2 regions of the Micromonospora sp. CNB394 genome follow, and region 2 is predicted to be linked to the other one. Evidence: riboswitches for the same ligand, from Rfam matches in the RefSeq annotation. Region 2 holds a riboswitch; the other holds the start of a gene.
The links. Region 2 has a riboswitch for cobalamin ahead of C569_RS0116325 (acyl-CoA thioesterase). Riboswitches for the same ligand answer to the same signal wherever they lie in the genome.

Region 1: another riboswitch for cobalamin. It lies ahead of C569_RS0113880 (prenyltransferase/squalene oxidase repeat-containing protein); the one in region 2 lies ahead of C569_RS0116325 (acyl-CoA thioesterase).

What each region holds. Positions count from the first base shown of each region.
Region 1 covers NZ_KB895834.1:21,825-26,602, forward strand. Annotated here, with positions in the region: gene C569_RS0113870 (helix-turn-helix transcriptional regulator) at 1-307, shown strand, start outside; gene C569_RS0113875 (FUSC family protein) at 353-1,456, opposite strand; cobalamin riboswitch at 1,705-1,851, shown strand; gene C569_RS0113880 (prenyltransferase/squalene oxidase repeat-containing protein) at 1,949-2,992, shown strand; gene C569_RS0113885 (hypothetical protein) at 3,028-3,513, shown strand; cobalamin riboswitch at 3,596-3,737, shown strand; gene C569_RS0113890 (terpene cyclase/mutase family protein) at 3,875-4,778, shown strand, end outside.
Region 2 covers NZ_KB895837.1:83,848-88,625, reverse strand. Annotated here, with positions in the region: gene C569_RS0116340 (sensor histidine kinase KdpD) at 1-884, opposite strand, end outside; gene C569_RS0116335 (response regulator transcription factor) at 893-1,591, opposite strand; partial or broken gene C569_RS30435 (DM13 domain-containing protein) at 1,693-2,288, shown strand; cobalamin riboswitch at 2,324-2,521, shown strand; gene C569_RS0116325 (acyl-CoA thioesterase) at 2,652-3,164, shown strand; gene C569_RS0116320 (LysE family translocator) at 3,168-3,791, shown strand; gene C569_RS0116315 (PrsW family intramembrane metalloprotease) at 3,826-4,671, opposite strand.

The sequences.
Region 1 (4,778 bases), on a different contig from region 2:
CGTCAATCTGGCCGACGTGCGCGCGGTGTTCCGCGCCCGGATCTCCCGCCAGCTCGCCACTGCTCCCGACCCTGAACTCACCGCGCTCTACGAAGAGCTGCTGGCGCCCGAGCCGGACGATACGCCGGGTCACCGGATCGAGACGGACGTCGTGCTACCGATGATCCTTCGCGTCGGCGGACGGGAGCTGCGGCTGTTCTCGACCATCACCACGTTCGGCACCCCGATGGACATCACGGTCGACGAGATCGCGATCGAGTCCTACTACCCGGCCGACGCGGAGAGCGCCGCCTACTTCACGACGTAGCGTCCTGTCAGCCGCTGGCGAGTCGGCTCCGGCGGCCGACGGGTGTCACGCCCGGCTCAGGCCGAGCGCCTCGTCCACCCGGTCCAGCACCGTCACGTCGTCGTGGCCGACGCCGCGCAGCAGGTCGATCGCGGTCGCCCGGATCTGCCCGACGATCATGGTGACCGGCAGCGGCGAGTCGGTCCGCAGCAGGCCCGCGGCGAGCCGCACCGCCTCCAGGGCCGCGGCGTCGGCCCGCTGCGCGTGCCGGTCGGCGTCGGCGCCGGTGAGGTCGCGGGCCATGGCCTCACCAGCCGACCGTACGGCGGAGGTCAGCGCGCCGATCGCGGCGGCCAGCTCCGGCGGTGTGGCGGTGTGCCGGCGGGTCAGGGTAACGCCGGCCCGGGCCAGCACCCGGATGTTGCGGGCGGCGTAGTCGAGCTGCCGCAACGTGGCCTCCACCTCGGCGAGCTTGCCCAGGTGCCGGCGGCGCAGTCCGAGCCGCAGCGTCTCGCCGGTGGCGAGCACCGCGGCCTGCATCTCGGCGACACAGTCGTCCACCTGCCGCGCCCGGTCCAGCGCGGCGCGGGCGGCGTCCTCGTCGCAGCCCCGCAGTGCCGCGTTGACCCGGTCGAGCAGGTCGGCCAGGTCGGTGTAGCTGCGCCGGGCCTGCGCCACCAGTGGCGCCAGCGGGTCGCGGGCGGCCATCAGCTGACTGGCGGCGAGCGCCACCACGCCGCCGATGAGCGCGTCGACGAAGCGGAACGGCATCAGCGTCCCGTTCGGCGCGGAGACCACCACCAGGTACATCGCCGAGACGGTGGCCTGCACGACCAGCGCACGACGGGCCCCGATCGCCACGAGCGTGGTGGTGGTCAGCAGCAGCACCAGCAGGACCGTCCCGGTGCCCGGGCCCAGCGCGTACACCAGCAGCTCCGCGACGAGCACCGCGGCTGCCACGGCGAGCAGGATCTCGACGGTCTGCCGCAGCCGCCGGCCGCGGGACTCGCCGAGCACCACGAGCGCGGCGGTCGGTGCGAAGAACGGGTCCGGATGACGGATCACCACCGCCGCCACGATCCACGCGACCACAGCGGCGGCGGTCAGCTCGACCACCGTCATCGCCTCGCCGCGCAACCGCGCGGCGGCGTCGCGTACCCAGGTCCGCACCGGTGGTACCCCTCTCGCCGGGCGGACCGGGACGGGCCGCCGATTGATCTTCCGCGAGGAGGGCCACTACCCCGGCCGTGACCTGCTCAATCGCCCGGGTGACGGACGCCGGCCGGGGCGACGATTCCGCCAGTTCGATCGGAAGGGCTGCCACGACCCTCTCCGACGGCGGCGGACGTGAGAACGCCGACTCCGACCACCCGTCACGGCGCGTGTCCGGCTCCTGGCGCATTGACATCGGAGCAGCGGCCACATAAGACTGTCGCGACAACTGAACCAACGCGCGTACGTGCGGGGGAAGACCGGTCGAAATCCGGCGCTGGCCCGCAACGGTAGGCCGTCCAGTGGACTCTGGGCGGCGAGCCCGAATACCCGTCGTACGCGTGCATCCGCTCCCCACCCGTCGTGGCCCACGGGTCGGAGTCCCTACCGACCCGGCGTTGCCGCGTCGGTAGGGCTTTCGACGACCGCCGGGCCGGAAAGGCGCTTCCGATGGTCGTCCGCCGAAGCCGGCACCGCCTGCTCGCGCTCCTCTGCGGCGTGCTCGCCGCCCTCACCCTCACCACACCAGCCGTCGCCGCACCCGAGCGCGCCGGAGTCACCCGCCCGGAGGCCGCCGCCGGCTGGCTCGCCCGGCAACTCGTCGACGGCGAACGCTTCGAGGTGGTCTTCGACGGTGTCGCCTACCCCGACCAGGGGCTGACCCTCGACGCCGTGTTCGCCTTCGCCGCGGCGGGCGCCGCCGACGACTACGGCGCCGACGCGCTGGCCTGGGTCACCCGGCCGGACGTCCGCGACGGCTACCTCGGCGACGGTGTCTCCGAGGCGTACGCGGGTGCGACAGCCAAGCTCGCGCTCGCCGTGCAGGTGCGCGGCGGCGACCCGGCCGACGTCGGCGGGGTGGACCTGATCGCCCGGCTGCGTTCGCTCCAGACGCCGGACGGCCGGTTCAGCGACCGCTCCGCGTACGGCGACTACAGCAACGCGTTCAGCCAGTCCTTCGCGATCCTCGCCTTGGACCGCACCGCGCTGGGTGCGCCTCCTGCGGCGGCTGCCTGGCTGGCCGGCACCCGGTGCCCGGACGGCGGCTACCCGCTGCTGCCCGCGCAGCCGGTCTGCTCGTCCGACGTGGACGCCACGGCGCTCGCGACGCAGGCGCTGCGCGCCGCGGGGCGTCCGGCCGACGCCGCCGCAGGGGTGCGCTGGCTGGTGTCCGTCCAGGGCGCCGACGGCGGCTTCACCAACGTCGCCGGCACGCCCAACGCCAACAGCACCGGCCTCGCCGCGCAGGCCCTGCGCGACGGCCACCGGCCGCTGGCCTGGGCGCGCGCCCGGGGTTTCCTCGCCGGTCTCCAGCTCGGCTGCGCCGCCGCACCGGCGGACCGGGGCGCGGTCGACTTCGACGGCGGCGGCTTCGACCCGGCCACCGCACCCCGGGCCACCGCGCAGGCCGTCCTCGGCCTCACCGGGACCGGGTACGCCCGCTTGTCGGCCACCGGCGCCGATTCCGGCGCACCGGCGCCTACCTGCCCGTGAACCCTCTCGCCGCTCACCCGATCACAGGAGGATCCGTGTTCCGTCCCCGTTCCACAGTCCGCAACTGGCTGGCCGGTCTGCTGGCCGCCGTCGTGGCGGGCGTCGCGCTGACCGCCGTCGAACCCACGCCCCGGGCGGCGCACGCCGCCGCCTGCGTCGGCACCTCGGGAGTCACAGTGGTCGTCGACTTCGCCGCGCTCGGCGGCGGTGTCCAGGTCGGCTGTGCCCCCGGTGACCCGGCCACGGGCCTGGCCGCGCTGCAGGCCGCCGGCTTCACCGTCACCGGTACCGCCCGCTGGGGTCTGGCCTTCGTCTGCCGGATCAACGGCAAGCCCACCGCCGCGACCGAGCCGTGCGTCAACACCCCGCCGGTCACCGCGTACTGGTCGTACTGGCACGCACCCAGCGGCGGCTCCTGGTCCTACAGCACCTCGGGAGCGACCAGCTACAACCCCGCGCCGGGCAGTGTCGAGGGCTGGTCCTTCGGGGCGGGCGCCCCGCCGGGTATCGCCGCACCCTGAGCCGCGGCAGCGGTGTGACAAGCGGCGCACCGGGTGCCGGTCTGCGCTCTGGCGTCGTCGCGCGCCCGAGCGGTACGGTGTCGGCACCCGGTGCACGCCGGGCACACAACTGCATACGTCCCGTGCGGGGGGAAGCCGGTGCGAAGCCGGCGCTGACCCGCAACCGTGAGCGAGAGTCCCCTTTTCGCGAGCCGGAATGCCCCGCCCGGGACGAGCGGCTTCCACTGTCGAGGTCTACACGGTGAAGTCCGGGCCACCGAGGTCCGGCCCACCCCGCCCACCGCAGCACGCGGAGCGGGGTGTCCGTTTCTCGGGGTGCTTTCCGGAGCTTTCACCGACCGCTCTGCGAAAGGCACCCCTGATGCCCCTGTCCCGGCGTCTCACCACCGGTCTCGGTACAGCCACGGTGGCGACCCTTGCCATGATCACCGGCGCTCCGCTGACAGTGGTCGCGGCACCCACCCCGGCCCACGTCACGGCCGCCCGCGACGCCGCGTCCTGGCTGGCCGGCGAGTTCACCGACGGCTCGCTGCCCGGCCCGTTCACCCCCGAGGACTGGGGGCTGACCGTCGACGGCCTGGTCGCACTGTCCGCCACCGGCGTCGACGCGCCCACCCGGACGGCGGCGACCGCGCAGGTCGCCAAGCACGTGCGCTCCTACAACAGCTACGACGACTGGGGATTCGAGGGCTTCACCGACGGCGGTGCCACCGCCAAGCTGCTCTACGCCGCCTCCGCCGCCGGCGCCGACCCCACCGACTTCGGCGGCTACGACCTGCGGAAGGAGACGCTGTCGCTGATCGCCGGAGCGGACGCCGGTCACCAGCGGGGACGGATCACCAGCCGTACCACCGCCGACAGCGGCCCGGACGCCAGTAACACCTTCGACCAGTCGTTCGCCGTGCTGGGCCTGGCCCGCAGCGGTGACCTGCCGCAGGACACGGTGGACTTCCTCGTCCGGCAGCAGTGCGCGGCCGGTGGCTTCCGGCTCTACCCGGACACCGCCGACGGGCCGTCTCCCTCCTGTGACGAGCAGCCCGGCGCCACCCTCGACGTCGACTCGACCGCGATGGCCGTGCAGGCGCTGCTGGCCGCCGCCGAGGACGGCGCCATCGGCGCCGGTGACGCCGCGCGCAAGGGCGCCGGCTGGCTGGTGACCCAGCAGCATGCCGACGGCTCCTTCGGCGGCTCGGGACCGACCACCGGCGCGAACTCCAACAGCACCGGCCTGGCCGGGCAGGCCCTCGCCGCCGCCGGGCGCGACG
Region 2 (4,778 bases):
TCGGCACCGGCCGGTGCGGGGGTACGGGCCCGGGTGCCCCGGAACGCCACGTCGAACACCCGGGGCAGGTCCGCCTCCGGGATGCCGCCGCAGGTGTCGGAGACGGCCAGCCACGCGTCGTCGTCGTCCCGGCCGGCGTCGATGCGCACCGTGCCGTCCGGCGGCGTGTACCGCACCGAGTTGACCAGCAGGTTCGTCACGACGCGGGCGAGTTCGGCCTCGGCGGCACGGACGGTCGGCCAGCCGGTCTCCGGGGCGACGACACGCACCCGCCGGTCGGCGGCCAGCGGCGCGGTGGCGGCGATCGCGTCGGAGACCACGTCGCCGAGCGGGACCGGGGACAGCGCGGGCCGCAGCGCTCCGGCGGTGATCCGGGACAGCTCGAACAGGTCGTCGACCAGCCGCGTCATCCGGTCCGTCTCGACCCGGATCCGGCGGTGGTACTCGGCCACCGCCGCCGGCTCGTCGACCACCCGGTCCTCCAGCGCCTCCGCCATCGCCCGCAGCCCGGCCAGCGGCGTACGCAGGTCGTGCGAGACCCACGCGACCAGCTCGCGGCGGCCGGCCTCCAGCTGCCGTTCCCGCTGCCGGGCCTGGTCGGCCCAGACCGCCGCCTGCGCCAGCCGGCGCGCGAACGCCACCCCGACGGCGAGGCTGACCGCCGCGGACGCCGCCACCGTCACGAGGACGACCTGGAGGTCGTGCGCGGACAGGAACATGGCCTGGGCGACGGCCGTGACGCCCGCCGTCACCGAGGCGATCGTGACCGCCAGCAGCACCGCGATGTGCGCGAGGATCGACCGGTGGCGCACCAGCCGCAGCGCGCCCACAGCGAGCGCGCCGACGGCCGCACCGGCGAGGAGGGCGTAGAGCCCGATGACCATCAGTTCGTTCACCGGGACGCCTCCGACGGCTCGTACCGGTAGCCGACGCCCCACACGGTGACGATGCGGCGCGGCTGCGCCGGGTGGTCCTCGATCTTCTCCCGCAGACGCCGGACGTGGACGGTGACGGTGGACTGGTCGCCGAAGCGCCAGCCCCACACGCGGTCCAGCAGCTCGGCCCGCGACCAGGCGCGTCCCGGGTTCGCCAGCAGGAACGCGAGCAGATCGAACTCCCGCACGGTCAACGACAGCGGACGCCCGCCGCGCTCGGCGACGCGCCGGCCGGTGTCCGCGGTGAGGTCGCCGTCGCACAGCACCCCGGCCGGTCCCCGGTCCTGCGGGGCCGCGCGCCGCAGCACCGACCGGATACGCAGCACCAGCTCGCGCGGGGAGAACGGCTTGGTCACGTAGTCGTCCGCGCCGACCTCCAGCCCGGCGACCCGGTCGGCCTCGTCCCCGAGCGCGGTGAGCATGACCACGGGCAGGCCGGGCAGGCGGCGACGCAGCCGGCGGCACACCTCGATGCCGTCGAGACCCGGCATCATCAGGTCGAGGACCACCAGGTCGGGTGGCTCCTCCTCGGCCGCGGCGAGCGCCTCGGGCCCGTCGAAGGACAGCCGGACCCGGCAGCCGTCCTGTTCCAGGTACCGCCGGACGACGTCGCTCACCGTCCGGTCGTCGTCGACGACGAGCACGTAGCGCCCCATGGGTCAGACGCTACCCACCGGCGTCCCGGTGCGGCGGCCCGCGGTCGACCCGTAAGCGGTCGGAAAGATCTTTCCGCCGGGTACGCGCCTACTGTCGGAGCATGGGCAGAAGACGTGTGGTGTTGTCGGGGCTCGCCGCCGTGGTCGTCACCGGTCTCGCGGTGGGTCTGTACCTGTTCCAGCCGTGGCGGCTGGTGACCGACCGTGAGGTACGCGAGACGCTGCCGTCGGTGGCGGAGCCGCAGCCGGCCGGTACGACCGGCCCGTCGCCTACGACCGGCCCGTCGCCCTCCGGTACGACCGGCCCGTCGGCGACCGGCGGGGCGCCCGCCGACGTGCTCCTCGCCGCCGGTGACTTCGTCACCCACGAGCACGACACGTCCGGCCGGGCGCAGCTGGTCCGCCTCGCCGCCAGCTGCTCCTGCGGGGACTGGACACCTCGGACGGCCCCGACCTGCGGGTGTGGCTCACCGACCGGGAGGTGCTGCCCGGGCGTGCCGGCTGGCAGGTGTTCGACGACGGTCGCTGGGTCGAACTGGGCCGGCTCAAGGGCAACATCGGCGACCAGGCGTACGACATCCCGGCGTCGGTGGACCTGGACGGGTTGCGCAGCGTGTCGATCTGGTGCAAGCGGTTCGCGGTGTCGTTCGGCGCGGCGCCGCTGGCCGCGACGGGAACGGGACCGGCTCCGGCCTGACGGCAGTGCCCGCCCGGTGCTGGGCTACGCTGCGGGGAGCGCTGGTTCACCCGGGCGGCGACGGCCGGGTGTCGTAAGAGGGAACCCGGTGGGAATCCGGGACTGCCCCGCAGCGGTGAGCGGGAACGACAGCCGTCAACAGCACTGGGCCACGGCCTGGGAAGCGACGGCCGGTAGGCGACCTCGTGTCCGGCCCGCGAGTCCGAAGACCTGCCCGCGTCGCGCGTACCACCGGTGCGCGCCGCCGTCGACCTCGCGGGTGGGTCGGGCGGGTGACACGCCGTGCGCAGGGCCGTCGGCGTGCCCTCGACGTGCACACCCAAGCCGGTCGGCGGTCCGCTTCTGCGAGGACGGAACCGCACAGTGCCCGACGCCATCACGCTCACCGGCCGACCACCGTCGGCCTCGCACCTGACTTTGTCGCAGATCATGGACCAGCACCACACCAACCTGATGGGCACGGTCCACGGCGGGCGCATCCTCAACCTGATCGACTCGGTCGCCGGGGTGGTCGCCGCCCGCCACTCCGACGGCCCGGCCGTCACCGCCGCCATCGACGAGACCGCGTTCCTGCGGGCGGTACGCGTCGGGGACGTGGTGCACGTGGACGCCCGGATCACCTGGGCCGGCCGCAGCTCGATGGAGGTGGCGGTCAAGGTCAGCGCGGACCGGTGGGACCGCGCGGTGCCGCCGGTGGACGTGGCCACCGCGCATCTGGTGATGGTGGCGGTGGACGACGAGGGGCAGCCCCGGCCGGTGCCGCCGCTGCGCACCGAGACCGAGGGCGACCGGCGGCGCTACCGGGAGGCGCAGATCCGGCGCGAGCACCGGCTGGCGCTGCGCCGGGCGCTGCTCGACGGCGCCGGGGAGGGCTGAGCGGTGCTCGGGCTCTCCGCGGCCACGCTCGCCGGTTACCTGGCCGCCATCGTGGTGCTCATGCTCACACCGGGACCGGACATGATGTTCGTGCTCGCGAACGCCACCCGGTACGGCCCGCGGGCGGGCGCGGTGGCCGCGCTCGGGGTCGCCGCCGGGGAGGCGGTGCACGTCGCCGCCGTGGTCGCCGGGCTCGCCACCGTCATCGCCGCGTCCCCGGTGCTGTTCACCGCGATCCGGTGGGCCGGTGCGGCGTACCTGATCGTGCTGGGGCTGCGGGCGCTGCGCGGCACGGGCCGGCCCGGCGCGCGTGCGGACCGGCCGGACGGCGGCGCCGGGCGGGCGTTCCGCCGCGGGCTGCTGACGAACCTGCTCAACCCGAAGATGATCCTGTTCAGTGTGGCGTTCCTGCCGCAGTTCGTGCGGCCCGAGTCGGGCCCGGTGGCGGCGCAGCTGGTGCTGCTCGGCGTGCTGTTCGTCGCGGTGCAGCTCGCCGTGGACCTGGTGCTCGGCGTGGGCGCGGGGCGGTTCGCCAGCCGGTGGGGCGACAGCCGCTGGTCGCGGCGCGTGGACCGGCTCTGCGCGGTCGCCTTCGTGGCGCTCGGCGTCCGGCTGGCCGCCGGCTGAGACGCACCGACTCCATCACGCCGAGGTGGCGGCATCAGAGGTGCTCCGACCCCGCCACCTCGGCGAACTGGCGATGATCATGATGGGTGTCCCGGTTCGGCTCCGCCGGCGCCCGGAACACGGCCGGCCGCTCGCGGTCCAGGTGCAGGCGCAGCAGCACCCAGCCCAGCGACACGCCGCCGATGAACACGTACGCGGGCCGGGTGCCGAACGTGTCCCAGCAGGTGTGCAGCGTGACGGTGGCGGCGAAGGTGAGCAGGAACGCCGCCAGCTTCCGGCCACCGGGCGCGGCGGCGAACGTGAACAGCGCGGCGGCGGTCAGCCCGGTCCAGGCCAGGTGCGCGGCGGGCGCGGTGAGACCGCGTACCAGCAGTGTCTGCTCCACCGCGCCGAGACTGCCCTGCGACCCGACGAACGCGGCGAACGCGTAGCCCACGGTCTCCAGCGCGGCGAACCCGGTGCCGGAGGCCACGCCGATCACCAGCCCCTGCGCCGGGGACCGGTGCCGCCGCCACAGCAGCAGGACGCCGGCCGGCACGATCAGCTTGGCGGTCTCCTCGGCCAGCCCGACGAGCGCCATCGGCAGGACGCCGAGGCGGTGCAGTGTGCCGTACTCCAGCCAGCCGGCGGCGACCACGCCGATCACGCCGCCGAGCAGCGCGGCGACGCCGACGACGGAGCCGGGGACCGGGCGGCGCGCCGGCCGCCCCTGGGCGAAGGTCAGGAACGTGGCGGGTGCGACGGACGCGCCGAGCAGGATCAGCGCCGGCACGAACGTGACGGTCCCGGTGCCGGCGAGTGTCTCCAGCACCAGCAGGTGGAGCCCGACGCCGACGAGCAGGACCGCCACCCACGCCCAGCGGCGTCCGGTATTCCCCATACCGCCGAGTATCGCGCCCGGCGGCGAGCCGCGGCATCGGGGGTAGGCACAGTGGACGGTGAGATCAATCCGACACGCCGACACGACATCTGGTGTTGCAAGGAAGC